Regions from separate parts of the Pantoea sp. SM3640 genome, predicted to be linked through region 3. Evidence: predicted binding sites of a transcription regulator. Region 3 holds the regulator's gene; each other region holds the start of a gene.

Region 1 (6,201 bases), 1.2 Mb from region 3:
GCGTCTGCTGCCAGAGGAGTATCAGCATCCGTGGCAAATCGAAGTCTTCCTTAGTAACAACGGCTCATCCTTTTTTCAGCAGCTCACCACCTGTTTCAGCGAGATCGCCAGTCAGCTTGGCTATCGCCGCCTGAAGCTGCACAAAACGCTCGTGGCCGAAGCGCAGCCCGAGCAGCTGGCGCAGAGCATTGTCGCCCGCAGCAGCACCCGCGACGGCATTATCGTGTTTGCACATGACTCACCGCCTGTCTATCGGGCACTGGCGCTGTGCCGCAGCCGCAATGTGCCGGTGATCACCATCGTCACCGATCTGCCCGACGCTGACCGCCTGTGTCATGTTGGCATCGACCAGTATCAGGCAGGCCGCACCGCGGGCCTTCTGATGAGTAAAACCCTGAACCAGCCCGGCGACATTCTGATGGTCAGCGGCCGCTTTGATTATCGCGCCCACCGTCAGCGTATCGCCGGCTTCCGTGAAGCCATGGAGCAGCGTGCGCCGCAGCGTTATCTGCGTGAGGTGCTGTCGGGTCAGGATCAGCGGGAAACCATCCGCAGCGAGCTGGCCCGCAATCTGCGTTCGTCACAGGCGATTGCCGGGGTCTACAACACCGGCATGGGCAACACGGACGTCAGCGATACCCTGCGCGCTCATCAGCTGCTGGGTAAATGCACCTACATCACCCACGAGCTTTATGATGTGACCCGTCAGCTACTGCTGAACGATGAAGTGGCGTTTACGCTGGATCAACATGCCCGGCAGCATGCCCGATTAGCGATCGATCTGATGCTGAGTCATCTGGAAACCGGCTATCAGCCGGATGTCTATCAGGCGGGTAAAGTCGCGTTCCGGCTGTTTACGGCGGAAAATATGGTGTGAGATGAACCCGGTTTCCCCTGATGAGACAATTTAATCAGGGAAAACCAAGTGAGCATTCTTAATCCGACTCGTCACGGCTTTCATTGCTGTCCGGACTGTCGTCATCATTACCCTGACTCTTCTCCACTTCCTGCGGATGTCCCATCGAAAGTGCCGTGGCGCTGGCCGGATCGAACAGTGACAGACTCTCAATCTGGTCCACCATAATCACTTTACGGAACGACATCGCATCTTTAGGCTTCGAGTCGAGCGTGATCTCATGCTCGGCGTACCATTTGCTGTAGTTATGCTCTACCGCCAGCTTCAGCGTTTTGCTGTCGCGATAGCCGCTCAGCATCGGGATCAGCACGATGTTTTTGGTGCTCTCATATTCAAAGGTCGAGGCATGCACCATGCCGATGTAAATACGGCGCGACTTCAGCGTAATCCACGCCAGCTCGCCCTCTTCCATGCACTGAAACAGCAGTTGCTCCACGCCGTTGGATCGTGACAGCCGCTGATAGAGATCTTTACGCCCTGATACATTCAGGCGTGCGCTGCCCGCCCAGTTTGAGCGATAGAGGCAGAGCAGAATGGCGAAGGCGAGCATAATGACAACCGGTGCCTGGATGCCCAGGAAACTCCAGTTCATGAACTCCACCTGCCACTTCAGATGCACGCCGGGGATCATCTGCAGGGCATTGGCGACACCGGACATACAGAGCAGCAGCAGCCAGACGATGCCGGTGGCGAACACGCCCTGCAGAACAAAAATACAGCCGTAAAGCGCGACCAGAAAATAGACATCCCAGCCCGACGAGCGGCGGATTTTAAAGCGGCTGTTTAAATCACGGCTGGTGTACCAGTAACCACTGACCATCAGCACCATAAATATTGCGGTACCCACCTTACACTCCCTTTAACGTATTCACATGGCGGGCAAAATCTTCGTGGACTTCCTCACTCAGCGTATTGACCGAGATATTGCCGTTCTCATCAATAATGATGCGCTCACCTTCGGCGATGGAGTCGTTGATATCCTGACGGGTCATGATCTGTAGAAACTTCTCGGGACTGGCAAAGACCGACTTAACAAATTTAAACATAGCGATCCCATTGTTGGCCTGAAAATTGAAGTATGTGACCGAATCCACACTCTCGCCTGTTTAATTTCAGGTGAAATTTCTTAAAATCAATTAATTAGCGAAGCGGTATCCACACGATCCGGCCTGTTTTTTGCAGAAATCTTCAACGTAACCAGCAGCCTGCCGCAAAAAACCTCCTGTTTATACGGGTCTGGTATGCAATAACGCCGAATCGCCTCACCGCCGGAAAGCGCTAAGATCAATGGTTAGCCCTTTTCTGTCACCCTGTCTGAAACGCATCGAGGAAGGTTTGCATGAAATTACGAACACTGGGCCGTACCGGTCAGCGCGTCTCTGAAATTGGCTTTGGCGCATGGGCCATTGGCGGAACCTGGGGAGAAGTGAGCATGGAGGATGCCAAAGCCGCGCTGAACGCCGCGCTGGATGCGGGCATCACCTTTATTGATACCGCCGATGTCTATGGCGATGGCCGCTCCGAAAAGATTATTGCGGAGGTGCTGAACCAGCGCGGCGGGGAACGCCCGTTTGTCGCCACCAAACTGGGGCGTCGCCTTTCACCGCACGTGACTGAGGGCTACAACGCCGAAAATCTCAACGCCTTTATCGATCGCTCACGTGAAAATCTGCAGACCGAAACGCTGGATCTGGTGCAGCTGCACTGCCCGCCGACCGAGGTCTACTACAACCCGGACGTCTTCGCGGTGATGGATGAGATGGTGGCCGCCGGAAAAATCCGTCACTACGGTGTTTCCGTTGAGAAAGTCGAGGAAGGGCTGAAGGCGCTGGAATTTCCCAACGTCTCGTCGATTCAGCTGATCTACAACATTTTCCGCCAGCGTCCGGCGGAACTGCTACTGCGTGAGGCGAAACGCCGTGATGTGGCGATCATCGCCCGTGTGCCACTGGCGTCAGGTCTGCTGACCGGTAAAATGAATGCCGACAGCGTGTTTGCCGCTGACGACCATCGCACCTTTAACCGCAATGGCGAAGCGTTCGATAAGGGCGAGACCTTCTCCGGCGTGCCGTATGAGGTGGCGCTGGAAGCGGTTGAGGAGATTCGCCGCTTCGTCACCGGGGACACCACCATGGCGATGTTTGCGCTGCGCTGGATCCTGATGAACGAAGATGTCAGCGTGGTGATTCCTGGCGCGAAAAATCGCGAACAGGCTGAAGCCAATGCCCGCGCCAGCGATGTCGATGCGCTCTCTGAGGAGACGATGGCAGCGCTGAAGCAGATCTATCAGGAGAAGATCGCGCCTCACGTCCATCAGCGCTGGTAAACGCGCGTTACAACGCCTGGGCACAGGCCCAGGCGGAACTCCAGGCCCACTGGAAGTTATAGCCGCCCAGCCAGCCGGTGACATCGGCCACTTCGCCAATAAAGTAAAGCCCCGGCACCGCACGCGCCTCCATGGTTTTCGAGGAGAGCTGCGTCGTATCCACGCCGCCCAGCGTTACTTCCGCCGTACGATAGCCCTCTGTGCCGTTTGGCTGGATGCGCCAGGCGTGCAGCGTCTGCGCCAGCTCAGTTTGCTGTTTGCTGTTGAGCTGCTTCAGCGTGATGTCCGGCACCACCTTCAGCGCCTGCAGGACTTCCACCAGGCGCTTCGGCAGAATTTTCGCCAGGCTGTTTTTCAGGCTGAGATTCGGATGTGTTTCACGCTGTGCCGTCAGAAACGCCTCAAGCGGTGTGGCGGGCGACAGATCGATAGTGACGAATTCACCCGGCTGCCAGTAGCTGGAAATCTGCAATACCGCCGGACCGGACAGGCCGCGATGGGTGAAGAGCATCGCCTCTTTGAAGCGGGTGCCATCCTGCGCATCAATCGTGGTCTCCAGCGCCACGCCTGACAGCGTCTGCAGCTGCTCCAGCAGCGGCTTGTGCAGAGTAAAAGGCACCAGCGCCGCCCGCGTCGGAAAGACGCTCAGGCCGAACTGCTCCGCAATTTTATAGCCAAATGGCGAAGCCCCCAGACCTGGCATCGACAGGCCGCCGCTGGCGATGACCAGCTTCTCCGCCTGAACCGTACTGCCGTTGAGTTGCAGGGTATAACCGCTTTCATCGCGCGCCACGCTGAGCACTTCACTGCGCAGCCGCAGGGTGACATTGCCCTTGTCACATTCGGCCAGCAGCAGATCGACAATCTGCTGAGCCGAGTCATCACAGAAGAGCTGACCCAGGGTTTTCTCATGCCAGGCAATACCATGACGATTGACCAGATCGATAAAATCCCACTGGGTATAACGCGCCAGCGCCGATTTACAGAAGTGGGGATTGTGCGACAGATAGGCCGCCGGTTCGGTATAGAGGTTGGTGAAGTTGCAGCGGCCACCGCCCGACATCAGAATCTTGCGTCCCGGCTTTTTGCCGTTATCCAGCAGTAACACGCGGCGTCCCCGCTGTCCGGCCTGGGCGGCACAGAACAGACCGGCGGCGCCGGCACCAATGATGATAACGTCAAACTGTTCCACTGCGGTTCACTCACTTAACTGGAAAGGCGCAGATTGTAGTGATCTGCTCACTGAGACGCCAGCGTCAAAAAATTGCCGTAAATGTGTCATATTGTATCTGCTTAATATCTAACCCTTTTTAGCTGAGTTACCCTTCAGCCTTACGACGAAAGGTCAAATTAACGCTATATTTTCCTTTCCCATACAGCACGTTGTCGCGGATAATGCGCCGCGTTCATGTCCTCCAAAAATGGCGTAACGTTTATGCTACATCTGTTTGCTGGTCTAGACCTCAGTACTAGCCTGTTATTGGTTCTTGCCCTGCTGTTTGTATTGTTTTACGAAGCGATCAACGGTTTCCACGACACGGCCAACGCAGTTGCGACGGTCATCTATACGCGTGCCATGCGTGCCCAGCTTGCTGTGGTGATGGCGGGTGTATTCAACTTCCTTGGCGTGCTGCTCGGTGGATTGAGTGTCGCTTACGCTATTGTTCATATGCTTCCCACCGATCTGTTGTTAAATGTTGGATCGGCTCACGGTCTCGCCATGGTGTTTTCTATGCTGCTGGCGGCGATTATCTGGAACCTCGGCACCTGGTATCTCGGTCTGCCGGCCTCAAGCTCCCATACCCTGATCGGCGCCATTATCGGTATCGGTCTGACCAACGCCCTGATGACCGGAACCTCGGTAGTTGATGCACTCAACATCCCGAAAGTCCTGAACATCTTCCTTTCTCTGATCCTGTCGCCGATTGTCGGCCTGGTGATGGCGGGCGGCTTGATCTTCATTCTGCGTCGCTACTGGAGTAATACCAAAAAGCGTGCGCGTATTCATATGACGCCTGCTGACCGCGAGAAGATCGACGGCAAGAAAAAGCCGCCGTTCTGGACCCGTATCGCCCTGATTGTTTCGGCAATTGGCGTGAGCTATTCGCACGGCGCGAATGACGGTCAGAAAGGCATTGGCCTGATCATGCTGGTCCTGATTGGCGTGGCTCCGGCCGGTTTCGTGGTAAATATGAATGCCTCCGGTTATGACATTACGCGTACCCGCGATGCGGTTAATCACCTGGAGCAGTATTACCAGCAGCATAACGCCTCGCTGACGCACATCATCCAGATGGCACCGCCTAAGCTGCCAACGCCGGAAGAAGTGCCAGCGACCAGCCCGCAGGAGTTCCACTGTGACAGCGCACGCGCACTGCAGGCGGTTCAGCGTGCTCAGGTGTTGCTGAATAATCTGCAGAGCTACGATCAGCTGACGGTTGATCAGCGCGGCCAGATGCGTCGTCTGCTGCTGTGTATCTCAGACACCGCCGATAAAGCGGCCCGTCTGGAAGAGACCTCGCCAGATGACAAGCGCTTCCTCAATAAGCTGAAAAGCGACCTGCTTGGCACCATCGAGTATGCGCCGATCTGGATTATTGTGGCCGTCGCGCTGGCGCTGGGCATCGGCACCATGATTGGCTGGCGTCGTGTTGCCACCACCATTGGTGAGAAGATTGGTAAAAAAGGCATGACCTATGCACAGGGCATGTCAGCGCAAGTGACCGCCGCGCTGTCGATTGGCGTCGCCAGCTATACCGGCATGCCAGTCTCCACTACGCATATCCTATCTTCATCGGTAGCCGGTACGATGCTGGTTGACGGGGGCGGACTGCAGAGCCGGACCATCAAGAACATCGCCATGGCGTGGATCTTCACCCTGCCGGTCTGTATTCTGCTGTCAGGTTCGCTCTACTGGATTGCCTTGAAACTGGTGTGATGCCAGCAGACAAAAGGGCGA
Region 2 (6,201 bases), 950 kb from region 3:
AGCCGTCAGATCGCTTCTCTGGGTATCTACCCGGCCGTTGACCCGCTGGATTCTACCAGCCGTCAGCTGGATCCGCTGGTTGTCGGTCAGGAACACTATGATGTTGCGCGTGGCGTTCAGTCACTGCTGCAGCGTTATCAGGAACTGAAAGACATCATCGCCATCCTCGGTATGGATGAGCTGTCTGAAGAAGACAAACTGCTGGTGGCACGTGCGCGTAAAATTCAGCGCTTCCTGTCTCAGCCGTTCTTCGTTGCGGAAGTATTCACCGGTTCACCGGGTAAATACGTTACGCTGAAAGACACTATCCGTGGCTTTAAAGGCATCATGGAAGGTGAGTTTGACCACCTGCCAGAGCAGGCCTTCTACATGGTTGGTGCCATCGAAGAAGCCGTGGAAAAAGCGAAGAAACTGTAATAACGGTTTCCCGGGAGGAAGATTATGGCTATGACTTATCACCTGGATGTGGTCAGCGCAGAGGAGCAGTTGTTCTCTGGTCTGGTACAGAAAATTCAGGTGTCAGGTAGCGAAGGTGAACTGGGGATTTTCCCTGGCCATGCGCCGCTGCTGACTGCCATTAAGCCTGGAATGATCCGTATCGTGAAACAGCACGGCGAAGAGGAGTATATCTACCTCTCTGGCGGCGTGCTGGAAGTGCAACCGGGCAGCAGCACCGTTCTGGCCGATACCGCGATTCGCGGTACCGATCTGGACGAAGCGCGAGCTCTGGAAGCAAAACGCAAAGCAGAAGAGCACATGAACAGCAGCCACGGCGACGTGGACTACGCTCAGGCCTCTGCCGAGCTGGCGAAAGCCATTGCTAAACTGCGCGTGATCGAACTGACCAAAAAAGCGATGTAATCCAGCTTTATGCGTCACGAAATGCCAGCCCTCGGGCTGGCATTTTTTTTGCCTGCGGTGCCCGATCTGCCCGTCCGCCTAATTTCGGCCTGAGAAAAATGTAGTAATCTCAACCCCAAACCGTTTTACTTTCACCCGTAAAAATTCACTCAGGATAGTTATGTCTAACAGTGCGATGAGTGTGGTGATCCTTGCTGCTGGCAAGGGCACCCGTATGTATTCCGATCTGCCTAAAGTTCTGCATACGCTGGCAGGCAAACCGATGGTTCAGCACGTCATTGATGCCGCCAAAGGGCTGGGCGCACAGCAGGTGCATCTGGTCTATGGTCACGGCGGCGATCGCCTGAAAGCGACACTTACCGACAGCACGCTGAACTGGGTACTGCAGTCTGAGCAGCTCGGCACTGGCCATGCCATGCAGCAGGCCGCGCCTGCCTTCGCCGATGATGAAGATATCATGATGCTCTATGGCGACGTGCCGCTGATCTCTCAGGCGACATTACAGCGTCTGCGCGAAGCAAAACCGCAGGGCGGCATTGGCTTACTTACCGTGGTACTGGACGACCCGACCGGCTATGGCCGCATCGTGCGTGAGAACAATACCATCACCGGCATTATCGAACAGAAAGATGCCAGCCCGGCGCAGCTCATGATTAAAGAGATCAACACCGGTATTCTGATCGCCAACGGCGGCGATTTAAAACGCTGGCTGTCACAGCTCACCAATAACAATGCGCAGGGTGAGTATTACATTACCGATATTATCGCGCTGGCACATCAGGAAGGTCGGGTGATCAACGCGGTTCATCCGGCACGCATCAGTGAAACCGATGGCGTGAATAACCGTCTGCAGCTGGCGACATTAGAACGCACATACCAGGCTGAACAGGCCGAAAAACTGCTGCTGGCCGGCGTGATGCTGCGCGATCCGGCACGGTTTGATCTGCGCGGGACGCTGGCGCATGGACGGGATGTCGAAATCGACACCAACGTTATTATTGAAGGCCGGGTCACGCTGGGCTCGCGCGTCAAAATCGGCGCGGGCTGCATCATCAAAAACAGCGTGATCGGCGATGATTGTGAAATCAGCCCCTATACAGTGATCGAGGATGCTCATCTCGCTACCGCCTGTACCGTCGGACCCTTTGCCCGTCTGCGTCCTGGCAGCGATTTGGCCGACGCTGCGCACGTGGGCAACTTCGTCGAAATGAAGAAAGCGCGTCTGGGCAAGGGATCGAAAGCGGGCCACCTCTCCTATCTTGGCGATGCGGAGATTGGCGACAACGTGAACATCGGTGCAGGCACTATCACCTGCAACTATGATGGCGCGAACAAATTCAAAACCGAGATTGGCGATGACGTATTTGTCGGCTCAGATACGCAGCTGGTGGCTCCGGTCAGCGTCGCGGCAGGTGCTACCATTGCGGCAGGCACCACCATCATGAAAGATGTGACCGAAGCCGGTCTGGTCTATAACCGTAAAGAGCAGAATCACAAAGCGGACTGGCAGCGTCCGGTGAAGAAAAAATAAAATTTTTAACGGCCCGCTTTATGCGGGCCGATACAGTGCAGTGCCAAAACTATAATCCCCACTCTCTACAAGGCTCGGGGAACCGGCAAAGCCGGATATCAGGTCGCATGACAACAGAAGTGGCGAAAAGCCATGTAGTCAGGAAAACATCATTATGTGTGGAATTGTTGGTGCAGTAGCGCAACGCGATATCGCAGAGATTCTGCTGGAAGGTCTGCGTCGTCTTGAATATCGCGGATATGATTCGGCCGGTCTGGCCGTGGTCGATCGTCAGGGGCACGTCACGCGCCTGCGGCGGTTAGGGAAAGTGCAGAAACTGGCGGAAGCCGCTGAACAGCAGCCGCTGATCGGTGGTACCGGCATCGCGCACACGCGCTGGGCAACTCATGGCGAGCCGTCGGAAGCAAATGCGCATCCGCACGTCTCAGAGCACATCATCATCGTGCACAACGGCATCATCGAAAACCATGAGCCGCTGCGTGCTGAGCTGATCGAACGCGGCTACGTTTTTGCCTCTGAAACCGACACCGAAGTGGTGGCGCATCTGGTTCACTGGGAGCAGAAGCAGGGCGGTTCGCTGCGCGAAGTCGTATTGCGCGTGATCCCACAACTGCGTGGTGCTTATGGCATGGTGATCATGGACAGCCGCGATCCGTCGCTGCTGGTGGCAGCCCGTTCCGGCAGCCCGCTGGTGATTGGCCGTGGCATGGGCGAAAACTTTATCGCCTCGGATCAGCTGGCCCTGCTGCCGGTGACCCGCCGCTTCATCTATCTGGAAGAGGGTGATATCGCCGAGATCAGTCGTCGTGATGTGACGGTGATCGACCGTGAAGGCAATACCGTGACGCGTGCCGAGATCGAATCGAACCTGCAATATGACGCCGGTGATAAAGGTATTTACCGTCACTACATGCAGAAAGAGATCTACGAACAGCCGATGGCGCTGAAAAGCACCCTGAGTGGGCGCTTCAGTCAGGGGCAGGTTGACCTCAGCGAGCTGGGCGCGGGCGCTGAAGCACTGCTGAGTCAGGTGGAGCATATCCAGATTATCGCCTGCGGCACCTCTTATAATTCCGGGATGGTGTCACGCTACTGGTTTGAGTCGCTGGCAAATATCCCCTGTGACGTGGAGATCGCCTCAGAGTTCCGCTATCGCAAGTCAGCGGTGCGCAAAAACAGCCTGCTGATCACCCTGTCACAGTCGGGTGAAACGGCAGATACCCTGGCAGCGCTGCGTCTCTCGAAACAGCTGGGCTACCTGGGGTCGCTGGCCGTCTGCAACGTGGCGGGTTCGTCACTGGTGCGGGAATCTGACCTGGCACTGATGACCAAAGCGGGCACCGAAATCGGCGTCGCCTCCACCAAAGCGTTCACCACTCAGTTAGCGGTGCTGCTGATGCTGGTGGCGAAACTGGGTCGTCTGAAAGGGATGTCTGTGGAGACTGAGCATGAGATCGTTCATGCCCTGCAGGCGTTGCCGAACCGGATTGAGCAGATGCTGGCGCAGGATAAGCTGATTGAGAATCTGGCCGAAGGCTTCTCTGACAAGCATCACGCGCTGTTCCTGGGCCGTGGCGATCAATACCCGATTGCCATGGAAGGGGCGCTGAAGCTCAAGGAGATCTCCTACATTCATGCGGAAGCCTACGCCGCAGGCGAGCTGAAACATGGCCCGCTGGCGCTGATTGATGCGGACATGCCGGTGATCGTAGTGGCACCTAACAACGAACTGCTGGAGAAGCTGAAATCCAACATCGAAGAGGTGCGCGCACGCGGCGGCCTGCTCTATGTGTTTGCCGATCAGGATGCGGGTTTCAGCGACAGTGACGGGATGAAGATTATCCCGCTGCCGCATGTTGAAGAGGTGATTGCGCCGATCTTCTACACCGTGCCGTTGCAGTTACTCTCCTATCACGTTGCCCTGATCAAAGGCACCGACGTCGATCAGCCGCGTAACCTGGCAAAATCGGTTACCGTGGAATAACCTGGTGGGCCCCGTCGCGGGCCCACTTCATTCTGGCCCTTTGTCATATAACTGTCATATTTCGTACATTTCACTGTCATCAAACTGTCCTATTTTCCCTCCTGCAGCAATCACAGACTCTTACTAAAACGGCCCCTAGCCTGACTTTTCTCCCCTGGAGGGAATATGACACTGATGCGTAGCACCGTAGCCCGAATCCTCGCCACCACCTTCGCCGTAAGCGCGGTATCTGCTTTTGCGGCCACCGATCTCACCGGTGCAGGCGGGACGTTCCCGGCGCCGGTTTATGCCAAGTGGGCAGCAGAATATCAGCAAGCCACCGGTAGCAAAATTAACTACCAGGGCATCGGTTCATCTGGCGGCGTGAAACAGATCATTGCCAAAACCGTTGATTTCGGTGCGTCCGATGCGCCAATGAAAGATGAAGATCTGCAGAAAAATGGTCTGTTCCAGTTCCCTACCGTGATCGGTGGTGTGGTACTGGCGGTTAACCTGCCGGGCATCAAGTCAGGCCAGCTGACGCTGGATGGCAAAACTGTGGGGGATATCTACCTCGGCACCATCAAAAAGTGGAACGACCCGGCGATTGCCAAACTTAACCCGGGCGTGAAACTGCCAGAGACCAACATCAACGTGGTGCGTCGCGCTGATGGTTCAGGCACCTCGTTCGTCTTCACCAGCTATCTGGCGAAGGTAAACCAGGACTGGAACAGCAAAATCGGTAAAGGCAACACTGTTAACTGGCCGGTGGGTCTGGGCGGTAAAGGCAACGACGGCGTCGCTGCATTTGTTCAGCGTCTGCCGGGTTCAATCGGCTATGTGGAATACGCCTACGCCAAACAGAACAACCTGACCTACACCAAACTGATCGATGCCGATGGTAAAGCGGTCGCGCCAAGCGAAACCAGCTTCAGTAATGCCGCGAAAGGCGCTGACTGGAGCAAATCGTTCGCGCAGGATCTGACCTTCCAGAAGGGCGCGGATGCCTGGCCAATCTCCTCAACCACCTTCATTCTGATCTACAAAGATCAGGCGAATGCGGCTAAAGGCGCTGAAGTACTGAAGTTCTTCGACTGGGCTTACAAAAGCGGCAGCAAAACCGCTACAGCGCTGGATTATGCTGCGCTGCCAGAGAGCGTGACCGAGCAGATTCGCGCCGCCTGGAAAGCCAACATCAAAGACAGTTCTGGTAAAGCGCTTTATCAGTAATTGACCGACCCTGGCCGGACGGCTGTCCGGTCAGACCCAACGGGCGGCTCATGCCGCCCTGATAACTTCTGAAGACTGAGACTTCTATGGCTGCAACGAAGCCGGCATTCAAAGCCCCAGGCAAACAAGGTGACAGAATTTTTGGCGCGCTGGTCAGGCTGGCTGCGCTGATTGTGCTGTTACTGATGGGCGGCATTATTGTCTCCCTGATCATCTCCTCGTGGCCCAGCATCCAGAAGTTTGGTTTCGCCTTTTTGTGGACCAAAACCTGGGATGCGCCCAACGAACAATTTGGCGCACTGGTTCCGATCTACGGCACCCTTGTGACCTCCATTATCGCCCTGATTATCGCCGTGCCGGTGAGTTTTGGTATCGCGCTGTTCCTGACTGAACTCGCGCCAGGCTGGCTGCGTCGCCCGCTGGGTACCGCCATTGAGCTGCTGGCAGCAATTCCGAGCATCGTTTACGGCATGTGGGGCCTGTTTGTCTTCGCACCACTGTTTGCCGAATATTTCCAGACACCGGTTAACGACGTGATGTCGGGTATTCCGATTGTCGGCGAGCTCTTTTCCGGCCCCGCTTTCGGTATCGGTATCCTCGCGGCGGGAGTGATTCT
Region 3 (6,201 bases):
GAAAGCGCGCCAGGCTTCACCTTTGATCTCAAACTCGACCTCAGCCAGACATTCTGCGCAGTCGCGGGTCATCAGCGCATTCTGGCTCTGGGAAATCGCGCCCAGGCGCGGCGTCTGGTGATAGAGCGCCAGGCAGATGGCGTCCAGCAAGGTGGTTTTACCGGCTCCGGTGGCCCCGGTTATCGCAAACAGGCCGTTGCTGGCAAAGGGTTCGGCGCGGAAGTCGATGAACCATTCACCGCGCAGGGCATTGAGGTTTTTAAACCGTAGCGTAAGGATCTTCATTGGGTCTCTTCCATGGCGGCCAGCGTCTGGTGAAACAGCGTGGTCATCTCGTCGATTTGCGCCGGTTGCAGCTCCTCATCCAGCGCCAGGCGGCGGGCAAAGACCTCTTCCACCTTCAGCTCACTCAGCGTTTCGTTGTCGAGCCGCGCCAGGCTCTGCTGCCGCTGTTCACGGCTGCGGCGCAGCAGCAAGACTTCGACCGGCAGCGTAGCGGTCAGGGTTTCGACCTGACGTTGCAGATCACTGAGGTACTCCTGAGTGGTGACTTCGATATCGAGCCAGGTCGGTTTTTCCTGCTCTGCCGAACTGAAGGCATTTAGCTGTTCCGCTATCTGCGCCAGCGACCCTTTCAGCACCTGCATCGGCTGCGCCTGTGGCACCATCAGCGGCGTGACTGACTGCAGGCCGCTGGCCGCCAGCTCCAGCAGGAAGACGCTTTTTTCAGTCCCCAGCTCATCAAAGCTCAGCGGAATCGGCGAGCCGCTGTAGCGGATATGCTCGCTGCCCGCCACGCGCTGGGCGCGATGAATATGGCCGAGCGCAATATAATCAGCAGCGGGAAACGCGCTGGCGGGAAACGCATCCAGCGTGCCGATATAGATGTCACGCACTGAATCGCTCTGGCTGACGCCAACGGTGGTGAGATGCCCGGTAGCAATGACGGGCAGCGCATAGCCCAGCGCCTGGGCGGCGGCAAAACGCTGCTGATAGTGGTGGGCAATCGCCTCCAGCAGCGAGGTCTGCTTGTCGCGTCCCGACTGACCCGCCCGGCTGCGCAGGATATCGCGCGGGCGCAGATAGGGAATGGCGCACAGCAGCGCGCCCGGCTCGCCCTGGCGGGTGTTGAGCAGCAGCACATCATCCTGCGCCTGCGGGGTGGCGATCACCCGCGTGTTGAGGCAGGCCAGCAATTCGCGTGACTCATTCAGCGTTGCCACGGAATCGTGGTTACCCGCCAGCACAATCAGCTGACAGCCCGCAGGCTGCAGTGCCACCACGAAGCGGTTAAACATCTCGCGGGCGTAGCTGGGCGGCGTACCGGTATCAAACAGGTCGCCTGCAATAATCAGCGCATCCACCTGATGCTGTTCAATCTGGATCAACAGCCAGTCGAGAAACGCCTGATGTTCCGCCGCCCGACTTTTGTTGTAGAAGAACTGCCCCAGATGCCAGTCCGCAGTATGAATGATGCGCATGATGAGTCCCTGCCGTTGTGATTCGCCGGGCGATTATACTGGCTCTGCGGCCAAAGCAAAAAAATGTCGCTGCGCTGTCATAAATGATTACCAGTGAGGTTACAGGCAGGTTATGTTTTTCATAAAAGTGTCACAAATCTGACGCATAATGGCGCCGCGAATCTCAGTGACAGCCGTCATAATCAGCAGGAGTAATAATGGCTAAGCGCATTTTGGTTGTGGAGGATGAAGCCCCCATCCGTGAAATGTTGTGTTTTGTTCTGGAGCAGAACGACTATCAGCCAATCGAGGCGGAAGATTATGACAGCGCCGTTGGCAAGCTGATTGAACCCTGGCCCGATCTGATTTTGCTGGACTGGATGTTACCCGGTGGCAGCGGGATTCAGTTTATCAAGCATCTGAAGCGCGAGGCGATGACCCGCGATATCCCGGTGATGATGCTGACCGCGCGCGGCGAAGAGGAAGATCGGGTACGTGGCCTGGAAGTGGGCGCCGATGATTACATTACCAAGCCGTTTTCACCTAAAGAGCTGATGGCGCGGATCAAAGCGGTAATGCGCCGCATTTCGCCGATGGCAGTGGAAGAGGTGATTGAGATGCAGGGGCTGAGTCTGGATCCCTCCTCACATCGCGTGATGTCCGAAACCACGCCGCTGGAGATGGGCCCCACCGAATATAAGTTGCTGCACTTCTTTATGACGCACCCGGAGCGTGTCTACAGCCGCGAACAGCTGCTGAACCACGTCTGGGGCACCAATGTGTATGTGGAGGATCGCACTGTCGATGTTCACATTCGCCGTTTACGTAAAGCGCTGGAAGTCTCCGGCCACGATCGCATGGTACAAACCGTCCGTGGAACAGGGTATCGTTTCTCTGCCCGCTACTAAACGGAGCCTTTACCGTGCTGGAACGCCTCTCCTGGAAGAGATTACTGACAGAACTGCTGCTGGCCTGTCTGCCTGCGGCGCTGCTGGGTCTGCTGTTTGGCGGCCTGCCCTGGTGGCTGCTGCTGAGCGTGGTCATGGTGTTGTTGTGGCATTTCCACAATCTGATGCGGCTGTCGCACTGGCTGTGGCTCGACCGCACCATGACGCCACCGACCGGGCGTGCCAGCTGGGAACCGCTGTTTTATGGGCTTTACCAGATGCAGCTGCGCAACCGGCGGCGGCGGCGTGAACTCGGTAATCTGATTAAGCGTTTTCGCAGCGGGGCCGAATCGCTGCCGGATGCGGTGATCCTGACCACGGAAGAGGGCACTATTTTCTGGTGTAACGGCCTGGCGCAGCAGCATCTGGGCCTGCGCTGGCCGGAAGATAATGGCCAGAATATCCTCAATCTGCTGCGTTACCCGGAGTTCTCCCGCTATCTGCGCCAGCGCGATTTTGACAAGCCGCTGACGCTGGTGCTGAACAACAAACTTCACATGGAATTCCGCGTCATGCCCTATAGCGAAGGGCAGTGGCTTCTGGTGGCGCGTGATGTGACGCAGATGCATCAGCTGGAAGGGGCGCGCCGCAACTTCTTTGCCAACGTCAGCCATGAGTTACGCACGCCGCTCACCGTGCTGCAGGGCTATCTGGAGATGATGAATGACTCGGTGATGAGCGAGCCGTCGCGCAGCAAAGCGCTGCACACCATGTCGGAGCAGACGCGCCGCATGGACAGTCTGGTGAAACAGCTGCTGACGCTGTCGCGCATCGAAGCCGCGCCCGCGATCGATCTCAAAGAGAAGGTCGATGTGCCGGTGATGCTGAAGCTGCTGCAGCATGAGGCGGCGACGCTGAGTGGCGGTCGTCACGATATTCATTTCCATACCGATCCCCATCTGAAAGTGTTCGGCAACGACGAACAGCTGCGCAGTGCTATTTCCAATCTGGTGTACAACGCGGTGAATCACACGCCGGAGGGCACGCGGATTGATATCAGCTGGCTGCGTGGCAAGCAGGGCGCGACCTTCCGGGTGTGCGACAACGGGCCGGGTATTGCGTCAGAACATATTCCGCGTCTGACCGAGCGGTTCTACCGGGTTGATAAGGCGCGTTCGCGCGCCACCGGCGGCAGCGGGCTGGGACTGGCGATTGTGAAACATGCGCTGAGCCACCACAACGCGCGGCTCGATATCACCAGCGTGCCACATAAAGAGACTTGTTTTACCTTTACGCTGCCCGCGAGGTTGATTGTGAACAGCGTGATGCAGGAGAATGCCGTTCATTAATCGCTGCCGGATCTCTCTGATGCGCCTCCTTCTTTTATTAATCGTCTCTCTGCTGCCGGGTCTGGCGCTGGCCCAGCCCGGCACGCTCTCCGGCAATCTCAGCAGCGTCGGATCCGACACGCTCGGCTATCTGATGACCCTGTGGGGCGAAGATTTCAGCCGCCAGGCACCGGGCGTCAATGTGCAGGTTCAGGCCTCCGGTTCGTCTACCGCGCCGACCGCGCTGGCGGCGGGTGCCGCACAGCTCGGGCCGATGAGTCGCCCCATGCAGGCTGATGAACGTCAGGCCTTTGAGGCGCGCTACGGCTATCCACCGCTGGCGGTGCCGGTGGCAATGGATGCGCTGGTGGTGGTGGTCAATCAGCGCAATCCGCTGCAGCAGATTGAACCGCGCCAGCTCGACGCGATTTTCTCCATTACCCGCCTGTGTGGCGCGCACAGTGTGCCGCTGCGCTGGGGCGATCTTGGTTTAACCGGCGACCAGTGGCGCGAACGGCCGATTCAGCGTTATGGGCGCAACTCCGCCTCCGGCACCTGGGGGTTCTTCAAACAGCAGGTGCTGTGTAAAGGCGATTTCCGCAGTGACGTAGCGGAGTTTCCCGGCTCGGCGGCGGTGGTGCAGGCGGTGGCCGGTAATTCGCGCAGCATCGGCTATGCCAGTTTCGGCTTTCACCTCAGCGGCGTAAAAATGCTGGCGGTGATGAATGACCAGGGCCAGGCGATTGCTCCGGATGCCGATGCGATCCGCAGCGGCCGCTATCCCTGGGCGCGTCCGCTCTATCTCTATGTCAACAAAGCGCCCGGCAAACCGCTGCCGCCGCTGGTAGCCGCGTTTCTGCAGCAGGTGCTTTCCGTGCAGGGACAGCGGCGCGTCAGCGAAGCGGGCTACCTGCCGCTCTCTGACAGCCAGATGGCGCAGGCGCGCGCAGCGCTGCAATAATCTTCCAGCATGAATTTTTTTCATCATCGCTGAATTTTCTTCAGTTGCAGACTGAGGTTACTCGTGTCACTCTGCATTCAGACATATAGCCATCCAGATGGCTATTTATATCAGAATGTAATTATTTCCTGCCGTAATCATTTGCAGGAAGGACAGGAGTGATCATGCAAAGAGAAACCGCCCCGTTCCGCGCCGACACCGTTGGCAGCTTCCTGCGTCCCGCTGCAATTAAGCAGGCGCGTGAACAGTTTTCAGCCGGAGAGATTGATGCCGCCGCCCTGCGTCAGGTTGAAGATGCGGCAATCCGCGATGTGGTCGCGAAACAGCGTGAAAATGGCCTGAAAGTGGTGACAGACGGCGAGTTCCGTCGCGGCTGGTGGCACTTCGACTTCTTCTATGGTCTTGACGGCGTTGAGAGCTATGAAGCGGAGCAGGGCATCCAGTTTAATGGCGTGCAGACTAAAGCGCATGGCGTGAAAGTGGTGAGCAAACTCGGTTTCCCGGCGGATCACCCGATGCTCGACCATTTCCGCTTCCTGCAGAGTATTGCCGGTGATGCGGTGCCGAAGATGACTATTCCCAGCCCCAGCGTGCTGCACTTCCGCGGTGGCCGCAAAGTGATTGATTCGGAAGTCTATCCGGATCTGGCGGAATACTTCGACGATCTGGCGCAGACGTACAAACAGGCGATCAAGGCGTTTTACGACGCGGGCTGCCGCTATCTTCAGCTGGATGACACCGTCTGGGCGTACCTCTGTTCTGAAGATCAGAAGCGAGATATCCGCGCTCGTGGCGACGATCCGGACCAGCTGGCACAGACGTATGCTCAGGTGCTGAATAAAGCGCTGGAAGATAAACCTGCCGATCTGACCGTGGGTCTGCATGTCTGCCGCGGGAATTTCCGCTCAACCTGGATCTCTGAAGGCGGCTATGGGCCCGTGGCAGAAATCCTGTTCGGCAGCGTCAACGTGGATGCATTCTTCCTGGAGTATGACAACGCCCGTTCCGGCGGCTTTGAGCCACTGCGTTACGTTAAGCCGGGCCATCAGCAGGTCGTTCTGGGGCTGATCACCACCAAAGTGGGTGAGCTGGAAGATCCGGCGCAGGTGAAAGCCAGGCTGGAAGAGGCGACGCAGTATATCAGCCTGGACCAGATCTGCCTCAGCCCGCAGTGCGGCTTTGCCTCTACCGAAGAGGGCAACAGCCTGAGCGAAGCCGAGCAATGGCAGAAGATTCGTTTAGTGGTCGATATTGCTAATCAGGTCTGGTAATGCTGTAACGTTGTGCAGACAGGCGCGTAAAACGCGCCTTTTGTGTATCTTCTGGCCCGTTTATGCGGGGTTTTCTCACGCTCTGTCTGTTATTTAAGCACATCATCTTGTGTGCCTGCGGCAAAAATTAACGCTATCCACTGCCTTTTGAAAAAATGGCGGCATAACCTTCTGGTTTTCCGATCCCGTATTGCCTTTCACCGCTATAAACGTTTTACTTAGCGCCGTTGTCGATCCATCCCTCTGTGAACAGAATAAAAGCAGCTTAAATCACCTGCGCTTTACCCTGCGACG

The links. Region 3 encodes PhoB, which activates phosphate uptake and scavenging genes when phosphate is short. Its sites were predicted from a motif close to CTGTCATAAAACTGNCNNAT; they were not measured.
Region 1: pitA (inorganic phosphate transporter PitA) is a predicted target of PhoB. The motif match lies at 4,507-4,526, and genes of this name have one in related genera.
Region 2: pstS (phosphate ABC transporter substrate-binding protein PstS) is a predicted target of PhoB. The motif match lies at 4,417-4,436, and genes of this name have one in related genera.

The regions. Positions count from the first base shown of each region.
Region 1 is NZ_CP064872.1:97,447-103,647, reverse strand. Features, by position in the region: gene IV493_RS00475 (LacI family DNA-binding transcriptional regulator) at 1-877, shown strand, start outside; gene IV493_RS00470 (hypothetical protein) at 936-1,763, opposite strand; gene IV493_RS00465 (hypothetical protein) at 1,765-1,962, opposite strand; gene IV493_RS00460 (aldo/keto reductase) at 2,256-3,242, shown strand; gene IV493_RS00455 (NAD(P)/FAD-dependent oxidoreductase) at 3,250-4,434, opposite strand; gene pitA (inorganic phosphate transporter PitA) at 4,678-6,180, shown strand.
Region 2 is NZ_CP064872.1:3,858,310-3,864,510, reverse strand. Features, by position in the region: gene atpD (F0F1 ATP synthase subunit beta) at 1-417, shown strand, start outside; gene IV493_RS17850 (F0F1 ATP synthase subunit epsilon) at 442-861, shown strand; gene glmU (bifunctional UDP-N-acetylglucosamine diphosphorylase/glucosamine-1-phosphate N-acetyltransferase GlmU) at 1,022-2,392, shown strand; gene glmS (glutamine--fructose-6-phosphate transaminase (isomerizing)) at 2,547-4,376, shown strand; gene pstS (phosphate ABC transporter substrate-binding protein PstS) at 4,542-5,585, shown strand; gene pstC (phosphate ABC transporter permease PstC) at 5,672-6,201, shown strand, end outside.
Region 3 is NZ_CP064872.1:2,909,199-2,915,399, reverse strand. Features, by position in the region: gene IV493_RS13665 (AAA family ATPase) at 1-285, opposite strand, end outside; gene sbcD (exonuclease subunit SbcD) at 282-1,481, opposite strand; gene phoB (phosphate response regulator transcription factor PhoB) at 1,679-2,368, shown strand; gene phoR (phosphate regulon sensor histidine kinase PhoR) at 2,383-3,696, shown strand; gene IV493_RS13645 (PstS family phosphate ABC transporter substrate-binding protein) at 3,716-4,636, shown strand; gene IV493_RS13640 (cobalamin-independent methionine synthase II family protein) at 4,801-5,907, shown strand.